DNA from 3 places in the Bacillus sp. FG16 genome. Region 2 is predicted to be linked to each of the others. Evidence: riboswitches for the same ligand, from Rfam matches in the RefSeq annotation. Region 2 holds a riboswitch; each other region holds the start of a gene.
What was found. Region 2 has a riboswitch for thiamine pyrophosphate ahead of thiC (phosphomethylpyrimidine synthase ThiC). Riboswitches for the same ligand answer to the same signal wherever they lie in the genome.
Positions count from the first base shown of each region.

Region 1 (6,207 bases), on a different contig from region 2:
ATATTGGAAATACAGTAGATAAATAAAAGCCATTACTAATTATATTTGTTATGAGAGCACTCAAAAGAAAAATAGCATTATAAATATGGGCAATTTTTTGTTTTAGTTGTACTTGAAATGATTCCATCATAATTTCTAATGCAACAAAAGCAATAATAATAGATAAAAATACAATGTTTGTATTGTAAATGATTAAACAACAGATTAAACCTAAAAAGGCTACGTATTCAATTATAAGAGGTATATTGCGTGGCATACAATTTACCTAACTAAATATGGCAGTGGATTTACTGCATTTGTTTTTTCAAAATTCCATTCTCCATTATGTAATTCAAAATGAAGATGTTGCCCGTATGAATGACCTGTGTTTCCCATATGACCTACTAATTGTCCAGTTTGTACTTGATCACCAGTTTGTACAGTGCGATCCTTCATATGGGCATAAACAGTTGTATATAATTTCCCATTGATTTGATGCGCAATGAACACAACATTTCCATAGCTAGCTGAATAATAAGATTTCACAACTTTACCTGCAGCAGCAGCTTGGATAGAGACGTTCCCTGGAGCGGCAATATCTATACCATAATGCATTTGTTCCCAGCGTATATCAAAGGTTGAGCTAATTCTTCCTTGAGCAGGGAATTTGAAAGCAGCTGGAATAGATGAAGGTTGCTCTGTTTTAGCTTGTGGTTGATTTTGTACTACATAGTGTTTTGCTACATATCCGTATCCTGTGCCAAAACGAATTTTATACCAAGTTCCTACAGTTTCTACTACTTGTACTTGTGTACCGTTTTGTAATGAACCGAGTAGAGCGCTACTTGTACTAGTGTTGCTACGTACATTCAGATTAGGTGTTGCAACAGTATATTTTGTATTATTTTGAACGGTGATTCCTTTTACTAAGGGCTGTGAACCATTAGAAACGAATGCTTTTTGTACGTAACCTGTTTGGCCATTGTGTGATATTTTATACCATTCGCCTTGATCTTCTTGAACGGTAATGAACTTGCCATTTGGTAATACATCTAAAATGGAAGATTCTAAATTAGGTTCAGAGCGAACGTTTAATGCATTAGCATTGACGATGTATTGATCATTAGATTGAAGTTTGTTTTTTAGTAAAATAGCATCTTTTTGTACATAACCTACTTTATTATGAACAGATACTTTATACCAACCATTAGTTGTTTCAAGGATGTTCACTTTTGTATTAAAGCGAATTGTATCAATTGATGTGCTTTTTACGTTATCTTTTGTATGTAATGCTACTTGATCGACTTTGACATACCCAGTTTTAATATTAGATAATTGTTCAGCGTTTGCTTTTTGTACATTTGTTTCACCCATAGAAGGAAGTAAAGAAGCAATCGCTACAGTAGTTGCTGTTAAAGCAGTAGCTTTCATATTCATGGAATAGAGACCTCCTCTAGTTGTATAGTTGTAATTTTATTATAGTATAAAGATATAATATAGTGGGTGTATTCACATAAATGTAATATGAAATCAATATAAAAATAAATTTTTTGAGGATAATGATTCCTTTTTATACAATTAATTGGGGTTTTATTTTCTAAAATAGAATGTATGTATTTTATAACTTCAATATTTTGTTGATAATTAAGAAAATTAAAACAGTTGATGATGTCTTATTAGGGTGTTATACTGACAGTGATAATTTTATAGTTTGCTAGGAGAGCTGGTGTTGCCAGCTGAGAGTAGGCCGTAAGCCTTTGATCCTTTTTATTACCTGATCTAGATTATGCTAGCGTAGGGAAGCAATTCGGACACTAACAATGAGTCCCCGTTTCTTTGCGTATAGAAACGGGGCTTTTTTATTTGAAAATTTCATATTGAAACCACTAGGGGTGCTTGATTTGCTGAGAGAGGAATAATCCTTAACCCTTATAACACCTGATCTAGGTAATACTAGCGAAGGGAAGTGGAACATCGAATAAATGTATAATTTTATTTGCTGTAACCACTTCTTATATATAGAAGTGGTTTTTTATTTAGATACATATATTGAAAGGGGATAGAGAAATGAAATTTTGCGATAGATTATTAGAAACTGTGCAACCAGTTTGGGAGATGAGTCATAATCATCCGTTTGTAGTGGGTATGGGAGATGGCACGTTAGAAAAAGATAAATTCCAGTATTATATTATTCAAGATTATTTATATCTGCTAGATTATGCAAAGTTATATGCGATTGGTGTTGTAAAAGCAACGAATCCACAAGTAATGGGAAAGTTCGCTGAACAAATTGATGGAATATTAAATGGCGAAATGACAATCCATAAACAATATGCAAAAAGACTTGGAATTTCTATAGAGGAGATAGAGTCTGCGAAACCATCTGCTAAAAATTTAGCTTATACAAATTACATGATGTCTGTATCTCAAAATGGCACACTTGCGGAATTAATAGCAGCGCTTCTTCCTTGTATGTGGAGCTACTGGGAAATTGGAAAGCGTTTAAATGATATTCCTGGAGCAAGAGATCATGAGTTTTTTGGTGAGTGGATTCAAGGATATAGTTCGGAAGAATACGGTAATCTTTGTATTTGGTTAATAGATTTATTAAATGAAATGGCAGTTGGAAAGTCTGAGAAAGAACTAGATAGATTAGAGGAGATTTTCTTATATTCCAGTCGATTTGAATATTTATTCTGGGATATGTCCTATCGTAAGGAGATGTGGGGATTTGAGGAGCAAGAACATACTACAGTTTCATAATGTTTCTTTTCATTACGATGAGAAACCAATCATCCATGAATTAAATGCTTCTATACATGAGAAAGAGTTTGTCAGTATTATCGGACCGAGTGGATGTGGGAAAAGTACTTTATTTCGCCTTATTACAGGCCTAGAGAAGGTAAGTACTGGACAGATAGAACTGACAGAAACAAAGCACCATCCTGTAGGGTATATGCCGCAAAAAGATATGCTTTTGCCGTGGAGAACAATTATTGAGAATGCCGCCTTGCCGCTAGAGTGCCAAGGTGTACAGAAGAAAGAAGCACAAGTAAAGGCAAAGGAACTGTTATATAAATTTGGTTTACAAGGATATGAGACAAAACATCCGAAAGATTTATCTGGTGGTATGAGGCAACGCGTATCTTTTATCCGAACTTTATTAACGGGCGGGGAGATATTGTTATTAGATGAACCGTTTAGCGCGTTAGATGCTTTAACGAAGGCCTCTTTACAAGAATGGTTGTTTGAACAATGGCAAGAGTGGGAAAAAACAATTTTATTCATTACTCATGATGTTGAAGAAGCGTTATTTCTTTCGAACCGAGTTTTAGTAGTGGAACAGCAGCCGATAACGACTTTGACTGAGCGGATTGTACCGCTTGATCATAACAGAACACGAAAAGATTTATATAAACCGGAAGTGTTAGCGCTGAAAGATGAGCTTCTTAGTATGTTACAAAGGCAGGTACTTGTGTGATGAACCGATTGAAAGAATTAGTTCCTGCTATTACACTTTCTAGTATTTTACTTGCTGTGTGGGAAATAGGAGCAAGAATTGTAGATGAGATGTATATTTTACCGTCACCGTCTGCGATTGTAATGAAGATATGGAAACTAAAAGACATATTATTTACGGTTCATTTACCTGCAACGTTATACGTCGTTTTAATAGGTGTTGTGATTTCTATCGTATTAGGTGTAGGGCTAGCGATGTTAATGAATGCGAGTACATGGATGGAAAGAGCATTTTATCCATTATTAGTTGCTTCACAAACGATTCCGATTACTGCGCTTGCTCCGTTATTTGTTTTATGGTTTGGATACACAATCTGGAGTAAGGTTGTTGTCACAGTTTTAATTACGTTTTTCCCGATTGCGGTCAATACATATGATGGACTGCGTAGTACGAAAAAAGAATGGGAGGAGCTCTTAGTTACATATGGAGCAACGAAAAGAGATATTTTTCTTAAACTAAAGTTGCCGTCTGCTCTTCCTTATTTTTTCTCAGCTTTAAAAATTGCAGTTCCGCTTAGTGTTATCGGAGCAGCAATTGGAGAATGGCTCGGTGCACAAGCTGGACTTGGATATTTCAGTAAGAGAATGATGACGCAGTTAGATGGAGCTGGCGTATTTGCACCCATTGTATTGTTATCATTATTAGCTATTTTCTTCGTCGTACTTATTTCCATATTAGAAAAGAAATTCATTAGTTGGAGGAAGCATTCATGAAATTTTTAAAGCGCATCTTTGTGTTTACATTATTAATTGCAATGATTGCAGGATGTTCGAGTAATTCAGCATCAGACAAAAGTAAAAAAGAGAAAGAAATAACAGTCATGTTAGATTGGTATCCAAATGCGGTACATAGCTTTATTTATGCAGCAATTGAAAAAGGATACTTTAAAGAAGAAGGTGTAAAGGTAAATATTAAATTCCCTTCTAATCCGACTGATCCATTAACATTGGCAGCAGCAGGGAAGGTGACAGTTGGCTTGTATTATCAGCCAGATGTTGTTATGGCAAGAGCAAATGAGCAAATTCCAGTGAAATCAATTGGGGCTGTCGTACGTTCGCCATTAAATCATGTCGTATCGCTGAAATCAGCGGGCATTCAATCACCGAAAGATTTAGAAGGAAAAACAGTAGGATATTCTGGAACACCTTTAAGTGAGATGTATTTAAAAACGATGGTAAAAGAAGCTGGTGGTAATCCTGATACAGTGAAAGTAGTTGATGTTGGATTTGATTTAGTACCAGCCTTAATTACGAAAAAAGTGGATGCGGTAACAGGGGCATACATTAATCATGAAGTACCGGTTATGCGTCATGAAGGCCATGAACCAGCTTACTTTAATCCAGCTGATTACGGAGTACCGAACTATCATGAGCTTGTGTTTGTAACAGGTGATAAAACGTTGAAAAAAGATAAAGAAGCGTTGCAAGCTTTCTTACGTGGTACGAAAAAAGGCTATGATTTCATGAAGAAAAACCCAGATGAAGCATTGAATATTTTATTAAATCATCAAGAAAAAGAAAACTTCCCACTTGTGCCAGAAGTTGAAAAGGAAAGTATGAAAATTTTATTAGAGAAGATGGAAACGAAAGATGAGCCATTTTTATCAGATTCAAAAGAATCTTGGGAGAAACAAAATAAATGGCTGAAGGACAAAGGAATGACGAAAGAAACTGTCCCAGCCGATGAACTATTCGAAAATATTTTAAAGTAGGCGAATGAATATGAAAAATGAGCTCCACGTAATCTCAAATGGCCATATGCCATTCGAAGAGTTAGTGAATGTAGCGATGCAAATTGAGAGTGAGATTGATTATTTGCATATTCGTGAGCGTGAGAAGAGTACGAAGGAGTTATATGAAGGTGTGGAAAGTCTTTTAATGGAAGGCTTTCCGGCTTCTAAAATTGTCATAAATGATCGAATTGATATTGCAATTTTATTAAATATTCCTCGTGTTCAACTAGGGTATCGAAGCACAGATGTAAAGTCAGTGAAAGAAAAGTTTTCGTATTTGCATGTCGGTTATTCTGTGCATTCGCTAGATGAAGCGATAGTAGCATTTAAAAATGGAGCGGATTCACTCGTTTATGGTCATGTATTTCCGACAGATTGTAAAAAAGGTGTGCCAGCGAGAGGGCTTGAAGAAATTTCAGACATTGCAAGGTGTTTATCTATACCGATTACAGCAATTGGAGGAATTACTCCAGAAAACACAGTGGATGTCCTTACTAACGGTGTAAGCGGTATAGCAGTTATGTCTGGAATAGTAAGTAGTAGTAACCCGTATAGCAAAGCTAAATCTTATAAGGAATCAATAAGAAAGTGGGCGGAAAAACATGTGTGAGAAGTATGATGTAGCGATTATTGGTGGTGGTGTAATTGGTAGTTCAGTTGCACATTTTCTAGCAGAAAGAGGACATAAAGTAGCGATTGTAGAGAAGCAAAGAATTGCATCGGAAGCTTCGAAAGCAGCTGCTGGTTTACTTGGTGTTCAAGCAGAATGGGATGCGTATGATCCGCTATTTGAACTTGCTAGAGAAAGCCGAGCTATATTTCCACAACTTGCAGCAGTTTTACGTGAAAAGACGGGTATTGATATTGGATATGAAGAAAAAGGAATTTATCGTATTGCTCAAAATGAAGATGAGAAGGAAAGAATTCTTCACATTATGGATTGGCAGCAAAAAACAGGTGAAAATTCCTACTTTCT
Region 1 is NZ_JBMDKC010000076.1:2,393-8,599, forward strand. It holds gene ACODS7_RS22900 (hypothetical protein) at 1-256, opposite strand, end outside; gene ACODS7_RS22905 (SH3 domain-containing protein) at 262-1,416, opposite strand; TPP riboswitch at 1,686-1,797, shown strand; TPP riboswitch at 1,858-1,961, shown strand; gene tenA (thiaminase II) at 2,047-2,742, shown strand; gene ACODS7_RS22915 (ABC transporter ATP-binding protein) at 2,711-3,460, shown strand; gene ACODS7_RS22920 (ABC transporter permease) at 3,460-4,212, shown strand; gene ACODS7_RS22925 (ABC transporter substrate-binding protein) at 4,209-5,210, shown strand; gene tenI (thiazole tautomerase TenI) at 5,221-5,841, shown strand; gene thiO (glycine oxidase ThiO) at 5,834-6,207, shown strand, end outside.
Region 1: linked by a shared signal. The riboswitch ahead of tenA (thiaminase II) and the one ahead of thiC (phosphomethylpyrimidine synthase ThiC) in region 2 are both predicted to bind thiamine pyrophosphate.

Region 2 (6,207 bases):
GAGGAGGGTGTATCATGAAAAAAATATGCTTTGTATTAATTGTCGATGCTGGTATAAATTATGGTTCAATATTTTCTCTACCATTTTTAAGGAATCAGGATGATTTGAAGGAATATTTTTCTAAGTATTATGATGTTTCAATTAATTATATTAGAGATAAAAACTCAGTTGACTATTTGGTAGTTCCCAAACCGTGTCCAGCTTTCGATAATGAAAATAATCTTCCAATAATTGAAGTACCAGCAATCTTATTTATGGAAAAGAATTTTGAAAAAATAAAGACTTATATAGACAATTATTTTTCTAATAACTCATAAAGAAAATAAAAGTACAGTAAAAAGAAGTCCGATAAAAAACGAGTGGTGTAGAATATTTCTATTAATCATTCGTTTTTTATTATATTTACATATATTTTTTAAAAGAGGATTATAGACGTTCTGAAAAAAATTAATTATAACAAGAACGGTGTTCGTGCTACTATCTACGGTTATTTTTTGTACTAAGTCCCCCTTTAACTAACAAGATAACAAAAAATTAACATATTAAGGAAATAATGTTACGATAAATGTAAGAGATTTCTCTTTGAGTTTTAGCTCTGAATAATAAAGATAGTTAAATCACTAAATGGAGGAGCAGGTCAATTTTGTTCCTTGTATAGTAAATTGTTACCTATCTCTATTGCAGGTTGTATGGCAGGTAACAGTAGCAGTTGTAGCGAAATGCAGCAGAGACAAAGGCTCTTTGTCAAACGGGACTGATGAATGTATTTAGCAAGTAAAAAATGGTTCTTTCCGGAGTTAGTTGAAAAGTCTCATTCTCTCCAAAAGTAGAATCTTTGTCCGCAATGTGGAGAATTTGTATCGACCATACATGATTCTTTTAATAAGCTTTAACTTGTTTATGCTCCCTTCGGCAAGACCATTATTATTCTCATAAGTTACCGCATTTCTGACAGCTTCAATATCCCGGGCTAATCCATTCGTAAAGCTCTTAAACTCTTGTATATTAGTATTCTTAATTTTTTTAATACAATGGTCGAGATTCTCAACACTCTTTGTGGTGAAGATGTTTTTAAACTCCCATGTTAAGTTATAAACTATTTTTACAATAGGGTGTTCTTCGTAATTATTGTTGGTATTATGACGTATGTGCAGGCATATTATTTAACGTGGATGATTCCATAAACAACAAAAGAAATAAACTTTGCATTTTTCAGATTATCGTGTATGATGGGAAAGTATTGAAAATTAAATCAGTGATAAACTAGGGGTGCCTAACGTATGCGTAGGCTGAGAGAGAAGCGCGTGAACTTCTTAACCCTTTGGACCTGATCTGGCTCGTACCAGCGTAGGGAAGTTAACGGCTTTACATAATGATGTCTTTATGAGCCAGGTCCTTATTTTTTTATGGACCTGGCTCTTTTTATTTTGGCATGCGCTGGCCATATCTCGTCCTTGTCACGAACAGGGGGGCAACAAAATTTATGAAACAATCTGTTTCAGCTGAGCAAATTGAATTGAAATCGAGTTTACCAGGGAGTAAAAAAGTATATGTGAATGGACCACGAGAAGGTATGAAAGTGCCGATGCGTGAGATTGAACAAAGCGAAACGAATGGCGTTCCAAATCCGCCAATCCGTGTGTATGATACGAGCGGTCCTTATACAGATCCTGCGTATAAGGTCGAGTTGGAAAAAGGTATTCCAACACCGCGCCACTCTTGGATTATGGGGCGTGGTGATGTAGAAGCATACGAAGGGCGCGAAGTGAAACCAGAGGATGACGGTGTGAAAGTGGCTTCGAAGCATACATCTGTTTTCCCGCAAATGGATCGCCAGCCGCTTAGAGCGAAGCAAGGTGCAAACGTTACGCAAATGCACTATGCACGTAATGGCATTATTACGTCTGAGATGGAATATGTTGCGATTCGTGAAGGTGTAGAGCCGGAGTTTGTTCGTAAGGAAATCGCGGAAGGCCGTGCCATTTTACCAGCGAATATTAACCATCCGGAAGCAGAGCCGATGATTATTGGGCGTAACTTCCACGTGAAGGTCAATGCAAATATCGGAAACTCTGCTGTATCTTCTTCTATTGCAGAAGAAGTAGAGAAGATGACGTGGGCAACGCGCTGGGGTGCGGATACGATTATGGATTTATCTACAGGTAAAAACATTCATACGACGCGTGAGTGGATTATTCGTAACGCGCCTGTACCAGTTGGGACTGTACCGATCTATCAAGCGCTGGAAAAAGTAAACGGAATTGCAGAAGATTTAACGTGGGAAGTATATCGTGATACGTTAATTGAGCAAGCTGAGCAAGGCGTGGATTACTTTACGATTCACGCTGGTGTATTGCTTCGTTACATTCCAATCACGGCAAAGCGTACGACAGGTATCGTTTCACGTGGTGGTTCGATTATGGCACAGTGGTGTTTATTCCACCATAAAGAAAACTTCCTATACACTCATTTTGAAGAGATTTGTGAAATTATGAAGCAGTATGATGTTTCGTTCTCTCTCGGAGATGGATTACGTCCAGGTTCGATTGCAGATGCAAATGACGAAGCACAGTTTTCTGAGCTTGAAACACTTGGTGAATTAACCAAAATTGCTTGGAAACATGATGTGCAAGTTATGATCGAAGGACCTGGACACGTACCGATGCACTTAATTAAAGAGAATATGGAGAAAGAACTTGATATTTGTCAGGGCGCGCCGTTTTACACACTTGGGCCACTAACGACAGATATTGCACCAGGTTATGACCATATTACATCGGCAATTGGAGCTGCGATGATCGGTTGGTTTGGAACGGCGATGCTTTGTTATGTAACGCCGAAAGAACATTTAGGTTTACCGAATAAAGATGATGTACGCACGGGTGTTATTACGTACAAAATTGCAGCGCATGCGGCTGATCTTGCAAAAGGGCATAAAACGGCTCATCAGCGTGATGATGCACTTTCAAAAGCACGTTTCGAATTTCGTTGGCGCGATCAATTTAATTTATCTTTAGATCCTGAACGTGCGATGGAATATCACGATGAAACATTGCCAGCAGAAGGTGCGAAAATGGCTCATTTCTGCTCCATGTGTGGACCGAAGTTTTGTAGTATGAGAATTTCACATGATATTCGTGAATATGCGAAAGAAAATGATTTAGAAACGACAGAAGCAATTGAAAAAGGGATGAAAGAGAAAGCGAAAGAATTTAAAGACACTGGTAGTCATTTATACCAATAACACGTTACACCTCTTTACTTGATTGATCACACTGTAGTACCTAACTTAAATATAGAAGAAGCCCGCTTTGCTAAGACGGTAGCAAAGCGGGCTTCTGTCGTTTATCCCGCTATTTGTGGGCAGTAAGACCCCCTCCTCAAAATTCAGCGGAAGCAAAGAAGTTAGGTCGGGGTCGGGCTGCCCGTAAAAGCCCGATTGGTTTAACTAATAATCAGTGGGGGATGAACAAAACCCGCACTGATTAAAGTTTCACTTTATAAGGCGAAGAAGAGGTGTACCCAGTAGTATAAGAGGAATAATGTGACGACTGTTGTGAGAGGAATAACGATAAGGGATACACTTAAATAGTCTTTCCATTTTACTTTAATTTTGTTTTGTTTCAGAATATACATCCAAATGAGTGAAGCGAGTGTACCAATTGGTAGTAATAGTGAACCGATGTCACTACCAATAATGTTTGCGAGGTAGATAGTTTTTAATGTGACTGGGTCTAGTCCCATTTCTGTTAATGTGATTGTACCAATCATAAGTGCAGGATGGTTATTGAAGACGTTAGAGAGGAGGGAGACGAGTCCACCCATTGCAAAGCTAGCATAGAGTAGATGTTGACTTACAACTGGTTCAAGCCAATTTACAAGCGCCGCTGTTAATCCTGCGTTGTGAAGCCCGTAAATAATGACGTACATAGAGAAAGCGAAAATTAAAATGTGCCACGGTGTCTTTTTCAAAATATCGACAGGGTTTGTTCGTAAGTAGTACCATCTCCAGATGAGAAGAACGAGTGAACCGAGTACAGCAACAATTTCGATTGGAATCGATAAGAAGGATGCAACGAATAAAAGGCAGCGCATAAGGAAGACGAAACCTAATACTTTTAACATGAATTTTGTACGCTTTTGTTTCGTATCAACAGAATTATTTCCTTTTAGTGGATGGAAGTTTTTCGTGAAGAAAATTTCTTCAATATCATATGAAGAAACAGGTAATTTTTTCGGAAGTTTTTTCTTTAAAACTGTATACATAAGCCATGACATAAATAATAAGCCTAATGTTGCAGGTACAAACATCATAGCAGTATGCATATAAAGAGTCATATGGACGATGTTTAATGCGATTAAATTTACGATATTACTTACACCAATTGGTGCACTAGATGCCGTAGCGATTAAAGCGCCACTTAATAAATAAGGAATTTGCTGATGAGGTTTTAATTGAAGATTTTTTAGAAGAAGAATTAAAATTGGAGTTGTAATTAAAATACTACCGTCGTTATTAAATAAAAGAGTCATAAGAAAACATAGTAATTGAATATGCCAGTATAAACGGTGACCAGAACCCTTTGCTAAATTTGCTAGTTTTGCTGCGGACCAATGGAAGAAGCCGAAGCTTTCTAATATAACGGCCATAACGATGGTCGCTAATATTGTTATGGAGGCACCGCCAATTTTACTTATAATGTCCATGACGTCTGGTTTTGACACAAGTCCAGTAATCAGGATAATGCCAGCACCGATTGCTGCTGGCCATGCCTCATTTAAACCACGAGGCCGCCAAAAGATAACAATCATCGTTAAGAAGAATACAATAATAGTAATCCATATTTCAATGCTCATATTTTGCCTACCTTTCTATTTCCCCTTGAACAGATGTAGCTTGTCTCAAGTTTATATTGGTAGTATATTCAGCAAAAAATAAGAAGAACTAGACGTATAACGAGATGAAGCGAATATGTGTTTTTCAAGCTAAAGGACAAGTGTCACTAGTAGTGAAATAACTATTGTGATAGGAGTCTATAAATTGATTGGGTGGTAAGGTAGTAAATGAGACTTATATCGGTGTAACTGAAAATATATCAGCGATTATTGAAATATATCGGCGCAACTGAAAATATATCAGCGATTATTAAAATATATCGATTTACCGACAAAACATGAAAAAGGAGTCTATCCCAAAATACCTTTTGGAACAGACTCTAAGGCTATATTATTTTTCCTTCAAAAAAGTACGATCCTTCAAGAATAAATTCCAGAAGAAAATAAATCCTGGTAATAAAATTGCAATCCCAATTGCGTATAGAATGAGAAGTGCATAGAACGTTTCTGTCGTTGTAAAGCTTGTAAATACAGTTACGTCAGGATAAATAATATACGGTAAATGCGCGACGCCGTAAGCGTAGCTTGCAAATGCATATTGAGCGACGACAGCTAAAACGGCAATGCGAGGGTATCCTAGTGTATTGTACTTTTTGTTTGTCCACCAAAGGGACGAGTATCCGATAACGAATAAAACAATAGAAACTGTAAACCACGGGAATTGCTTTATTAATCCTTGCATAAGCCAATGTGTTTCTGGATCCATTACAACGAGGGCAATGATCGCCGTAACGAGCGTTGCAGGACCAAGGATGATGGCATTTCTTCTATAAATTCTATACGTATCTTCTGAACTTTGTTCTCTCGCAAAATCAGCGAGAAAGAGAGAGGAGAGAAATAGTTCAGACGTTATTCCGAAGAGCATATAGCAATAGATAACTGGGCTAGAAAGAAGTTTTCCATACAGGAGTACTTCTTTCCCTTCAGACATTGTAATATAGGCTCCCTCTGTAACGGGTAAAACGGTAATTAATAGTGCTGGAATTAAGAGACCAGTAATACCTGAAATAACCCGAAGAAGGTACTGATATTTCGGCAAGGAGTAAGCAAACACCATAAATGTACTACGTACTGCAACGAGCACTAAAATTAACATAACTGGTACGAACATTACTGTCGCAAGGGTAAAGGCCGCTTTCGGAAAGAAGCCGAGAAATGCGACAACGACGAAAACAAGAAACGTATTTGTTACTTCCCAAGTAGGTGATAAGTACCGATTCGCAAGTTTGGCAGCGAGCGTTGGATGTTTTGCGTATACCATGCCCCAAAAACCAGCGCCAAAATCGATGGACCCTAATATACTGTATACGA
Region 2 is NZ_JBMDKC010000018.1:39,376-45,582, reverse strand. It holds gene ACODS7_RS09335 (hypothetical protein) at 15-317, shown strand; gene ACODS7_RS09330 (transposase) at 798-1,067, opposite strand; partial or broken gene ACODS7_RS09325 (L-lactate permease) at 1,113-1,184, shown strand; TPP riboswitch at 1,256-1,371, shown strand; gene thiC (phosphomethylpyrimidine synthase ThiC) at 1,484-3,244, shown strand; gene ACODS7_RS09315 (arsenic transporter) at 3,499-4,857, opposite strand; gene ACODS7_RS09310 (cytochrome d ubiquinol oxidase subunit II) at 5,228-6,207, opposite strand, start outside.

Region 3 (6,207 bases), on a different contig from region 2:
TGGAATTCGAGAGCGCTTTATATTATATTGAAAGAGGGATTTGGTAGAAAAAATATGGGGGGGTATTATGAAAATTCAAGTTGTATTATCAGGATACGGAACAGTAGGCAGAGAGTTTATAAAATTATTAAATGAAAAATATTCATATATATATGAAACATATGGGATTCAATTAGTTGTAAGTGGCGTATTAGGGAGAAATATTGCAATACATAATGAAGACGGCCTATCTCTTCATCATTTATTAATGTATGGTGGCGGTACCGCTGCAATTGAAAAATATTTAGAGTATCATCCAAAGGAACGTGCGACAACTAGCATAAGTGGTACTGTATTGGTAGAATCAACAGTCACAAATCTTAAAGATGGAAATCCAGGGAAACAATATATGAAACAAGCGATTGAGAAACGGATGGATATAGTAGCAATTTCAAAAGGTGCGCTCGTTACAAACTGGAGAGAAATAAATGAAGCAGCAAGAGGTGCAAATGTACGAATTCGATATAGCGGTGCAACAGCCGCTGCACTACCGACACTAGATATCGGACAATTTAGTTTAGCCGGTTGCAGTATTGAAAAAATAGAAGGAATATTAAATGGAACAACTAATTATATTCTTACGAAAATGTATGAGGAAGATATGACATTTGAAGAAGCGCTGAAAGAAGCACAAAATAAAGGAATTGCTGAGACAAACCCTCTATTAGATATAAGTGGTTCAGATAGTGCGTGTAAATTGTTACTTTTGACAAACAGCTTAATGGAAACAGAGAAAACACTTGCTGATATACATATAAAAGGAATCGAGCACGTTACAAAACAGCAAATACAAAATGCTAAGGAACACCATAAAATTATTAAATTAATAGCATCAATATATAAGGATGCGGGTGGCAATGTGAATTTAAATGTTGAACCGTGTGAAATAGAAAAAGATCATCCGTTAGCAAAAGTAAATGGGAGCGAAAAAGGAATTACGTTCTTTACAGATACGATGGGGCAAGTTACTACAATTGGCGGGGCTTCTAATCCACGAGGCGCAGCAGCTGCAGCTTTAAAAGATGTAATTAACTTATATCGAAAAGATTTGTAAGACCGTACCGCCCTTTATAAAAAATACATATGTTGTGGACCTTTTGAGAATGAAATAAATATGCAAAAATGATTGCAGGGGGTAAGGAATTGTTTAAGGATTTTAAAGTTGTTAAAGATCGTCCCGTTTATATTCAATTGAAAGATTATTTGAAGAAGATGATTATGAAAGGGCATTTGCTCGGGGATCAAAAAATCCCATCAACAAGGGAACTAAGTGAATTACTAAGTGTGAGTAGAAACACTGTACTCGCTGCTTATGCAGATTTAGAGCAAGAAGGACTCATTTATGCAGTTAAAGGAAAAGGGAACTTTGTTGCGAAGGTGGATATATCTAACACTTCGTCAGTTGAAATAGATTGGAAAAATAAACTTAATACAGTGACCGCATTAGCGGATGAATTAGATTTAATGAAACATGGTGTTCGTTGGGAAAAGGGAATGATTGTTTTTAATAGTATAGCCCCGGATGAGAAGCTATTTGATGTTGAAAATTTCAAAAGAGCTTTTCTTACTCGTATGTCCATTGAAGGGGACATCGTATTGAACTACGGATATGCAAAAGGATATAGACCATTAATGAATTACTTACTTCATTATATGGAAATGAAAGGTGTAGACATTTCTAATAAAGATATTCTAATTACAAATGGATTTACAGAAGGATTGGATATTGTACTCTCTTCTTTATCAAAAAAATCCGGTCGTGTCATTTGTGAGAATCCAACTCATCACGCTGCACTAAAGCTGTTCCGCTTACATGGCCTTGAAGTTCATGGGATTGATATGAATGAGGATGGTATTGATACGAATGAAGTTGAAAAAAGCTTACGTGAAAAAGATTTTGATTTTGCATATTTAATTCCTTCTTATCATAATCCAACTGGTATTGTTACGAGTTCAGAGAAAAGAACGGAATTGATGAGATTATTCTCAAAATACAAGGTTCCTATTATAGAGGACGGATTTAATGAAGAATTACGTTATTCAGGTTCACATTTAGCTCCATTATTAACGTTTGCTGGAGCTGGCAATAATGTGATTTATATTAGCAGCTTTTCAAAGGTACTTTTCCCTGGTTTACGTGTAGGCTGGATTATTGCAGATAAAGAGCTGATTCATTATTTAGAAAGCGTAAAAAGAGCAAGAACGATTCACACATCTACGTTAGATCAAGCTGTTCTGTTTCAATATTTACATGAGGGATATTTTGAAAAATATTTAAAAAAGGCAAGATCTGTTTATAAGAAAAAATATGATTTAGCTGTCGGGGCATGTAACCAGTACATTCCTTTCAAAAGAATGACTGGAGATGGTGGACTTCATTTATTTATAGAGCTAGAAGAGCATATGAATGCTCGCACACTTTTACAAAAGTGTTATGAGAAAGGCGTTACGTTTTCACCTGGAGATGTTTTTTACTCTGGTGAAGAAGGAGCGAATACTTTCCGATTAGGATTTTCACGCTTGAAAGAAGAAGAAATAGTTCGGGGAATCAAAATAATTGGTGATACAATAAAAAATGAAATTTGGAGTTGAGGAAATGAGAATTGGCGTTATTATGGGCGGGGTATCGTCTGAAAAGCAAGTATCAATTATGACTGGAAATGAAATGCTCGCACATTTAGATAAAAGTAAGTATGAAATAGTTCCAATTATATTAAACGAAAAAATGGATTTAATTGAAAAAGCGAAAGACATTGATTTTGCATTGCTCGCATTACATGGAAAATACGGAGAAGATGGGACAGTTCAAGGAACACTGGAGAGTTTAGGGATTCCTTATAGCGGAAGCAATATGTTATCTAGTAGTATATGTATGGATAAAAATATTTCGAAAAAGATTTTACGTTATGAAGGTGTAGAAACACCAGATTGGATTGAACTTACAAAAATGGAGGATCTAAAGCTTGATGAGTTAGATAAGTTAGGATTTCCATTAGTGGTAAAACCAAACTCTGGCGGATCGAGTGTCGGGGTAAAAATCGTTTACAATAAAAATGAATTGATCTCAATGCTAGAAACTGTATTCGAATGGGATTCTGAAGTAGTAATTGAGAAGTATATAAAAGGTGATGAAATTACATGTTCCATTCTGGATGGAAAACAGTTACCTATAGTTTCAATTCGACATGCAGCCGAGTTCTTTGATTACAATGCAAAATATGATGATACTAGTACAGTTGAGGAAGTTATCGAACTTCCAGCGGAAATTAATGAACGTGTAAATAAAGCGTCACTGGCTTGTTATAAAGCATTAAAATGTAGTGTTTATGCAAGAGTTGATATGATGGTGAAGGACGGAATTCCATATGTAATGGAAATTAATACATTACCAGGGATGACACAATCAAGTTTATTGCCAAAAAGTGCAGAAGCAGCGGGAATTAGTTATAGTAAACTATTAGATATGATTATTGAAACATCATTAAAAGTGAGAAAAGAAGAAGGTTTTTAAGATAGTTATATAACGAATTATTTTGACAGTTTCACGAAGTATGCTATGATGAATACATTATAAAAACAAAATATTTATCCACTAGGGGGGCCTTTTATAGGCTGAGATCAAATGTGATTTTGAGACTCTTAGTACCTGATCTGGTTAATACCAGCGTAGGGAAGTGGGAAAGACGTTGCTATTTAATGAGTAAATAAATACTGTCAATTTCACTTTCTTTACGCCTGTAAAGAAAGTTTTTTTATTTTACAGCTTTAATAATTGTGGATAAATACTTATATTTTATACATTATTGGAGGGATTTAAATGACTTTTTCACAATCATTACGTAAAGAAGTAGATTCAATTTGGGAAGCGAGTTTTAACCATCCTTTTGTAAAAAAACTTGGTGAAGGAACGTTAGATTTAGCTAGTTTTCGCTATTATGTGCTTCAAGATTCATATTATTTGAGTCATTTTGCTAGAGTACAAACTTTAGGAGCTGCAAAAGCTCTTGAATTAGAGACGACAGCTCGTATGGCACATCATGCTCAAAATACATATGAGGCCGAGTTATCTTTACATGAGAATTTTGCTAAAAAGCTAGGGATAACAAAAGAAGAAAAAGATAATTTTATTCCTGCGCCAACTGCATATGCGTATACTTCACATATGTATCGTGCTGCGTATGAAGGACATTTAGGAGATATTATTGCAGCAATTTTACCTTGCTATTGGTTGTATTATGAAATTGGCGAACGCTTAAAAGAGTGTCAGCCGGAAGAGCCAATTTATAACGAATGGATTTCTGCTTATGGATCTGATTGGTTCCGTACGCTAGTTGAAGAACAAATTACACGTTTAGATACTATCGCTGAAAAAGTAACAGAGGCAGACCGCAAGCGTATGAAACAGCATTTTATTATTAGCAGTCAATATGAATATTCATTTTGGGAAATGGCTTATACATTAGAAAAGTGGCCAGTGGATACAGACGTAAAAGACGTAATTGGATAAAGAATAGAAGTAATGTTATAGATAGGTATGGATCATACCTGTCTATATATTTTTTCTTATCAAATTTGTGCAAAGTCGATAGTGCTGAGGAAATGGTGAAATGGCATATCGATAAGTTAACTAGTTTAATTGTCTACGCATTAAATGGATAAACTACTGTCACATATATTTTACAATAAAACGGATATGTTACTAAGCTAACTTCAGATGCACAACGTAATGAGATGAAATTTTACCTTGAACGTAAAGCTTGGAGGTATGAAGTTAAATAAGAAAAGAAACCCGCACTGTTAGCTGTAACGGAGTTGTTTTTTCTTTGCAGGAATTTCTAAATTACCATGAAGTGCTGTTAACACAATATGCAAATATGCATATTGTGTTTTTTTGAGTTCTTTTTGTGTTAAAATCAAATATAGAGATATGGAAATATAAAGAAGTAAAAGCAGGAATATCCAATGAATTTTGAGAGGTGTTATATGTTTACAAATAAGAAATTAATTCGATTTGGTTTATCGTTGTTTGTATTTTTAGGAATCATTAATTTTACAATCAGCTATTTCCAAACATATCTTGAAACAGCAGCAGATATTAAATGGGTAATTCCGGGAATTTGGCAAACTATTTTAATAGATGTTCCTCAAGGTATACTTGTTCTTTTAGGCGCAATTGCTTTATATGATTTCACAAAAGAGGCATCACAAAAAGACGCATCAATCTAAATGCGTCTTTTTTCAATTAGCAATTTCATAGAGAGTTTTGCTAAAGAAATAGAATGAAAAGCCCTAATTAGGGCTTTTTTCTTTGTAGGAATTTCTTATCCGTCATAGAAACCGGTCACTAGGAAATGTTATAGCGAAACGCATTTACAGTACAGAAAAATCTAAGTGACAGACGGAAATATATAGGATATGGCGCCATAATTATTGAGAAATTAATTGAATTTAGTAAGTATGAAGATATGACGCTAGAATTCATATTTTTTAATTTTTATTTATCCCGCATTAACGGGTAGTAAGCCCCCCGCCTCAAAATTCAGCAGAAGCAAAGAAGTTAGGTGGCGGTCGGACTGTCCGTAAAAGCCCGATTGGTGAGGGCTAATAATCAGTGGGGGATGAGCTAACCCCCCACTGATTAAAGTTTCACTTTATAAAAATGAGCCCATAGTAAAAATAGGTATATGAACAAGGTGCATCATTTAATGATAAGTCATACTTTGTTGGTGTACGTATTGAACTTAGTTTATAGTGCTATTCCTACTTAGATGTAACGAACAGAAACATAGGGAAGCATCGATGAGGTTGTATTTTATAAATGGAGGTTATGAAAATGAATCAGTTTCAACAAGAACTACAAGCGTTAAATCTTAATGATTACCGATCTGGAAATATTGTCTATTGGGACCAGCAAAATCAATATCCATATTACTATATTGAAGATGCTGCTCGTCGCTGTGGCGGTTGTGGTCGTTGTGGTGGTTGTGGTGGAGGTCGTTGTGGCGGATTCCGTTGTGGTGGATTCCGTTGTATTGGTTGCTTCGGTTGTTTTGGTTGCGGGGGTTGCGGAGGTTGTGGCGGCTGTGGTGGTTGCTCTAACTGTTTTAGTGGTACTACTGATACTACTGGTACTATTATAACGTATGAATATTGATTGCATTTATCCTG
Region 3 is NZ_JBMDKC010000054.1:31,230-37,436, forward strand. It holds gene ACODS7_RS19310 (homoserine dehydrogenase) at 68-1,093, shown strand; gene pdxR (MocR-like pyridoxine biosynthesis transcription factor PdxR) at 1,183-2,631, shown strand; gene ACODS7_RS19320 (D-alanine--D-alanine ligase) at 2,636-3,550, shown strand; TPP riboswitch at 3,624-3,729, shown strand; gene tenA (thiaminase II) at 3,857-4,546, shown strand; gene ACODS7_RS19330 (DUF3937 family protein) at 5,002-5,265, shown strand; gene ACODS7_RS19335 (heterocycloanthracin/sonorensin family bacteriocin) at 5,873-6,193, shown strand.
Region 3: linked by a shared signal. The riboswitch ahead of tenA (thiaminase II) and the one ahead of thiC (phosphomethylpyrimidine synthase ThiC) in region 2 are both predicted to bind thiamine pyrophosphate.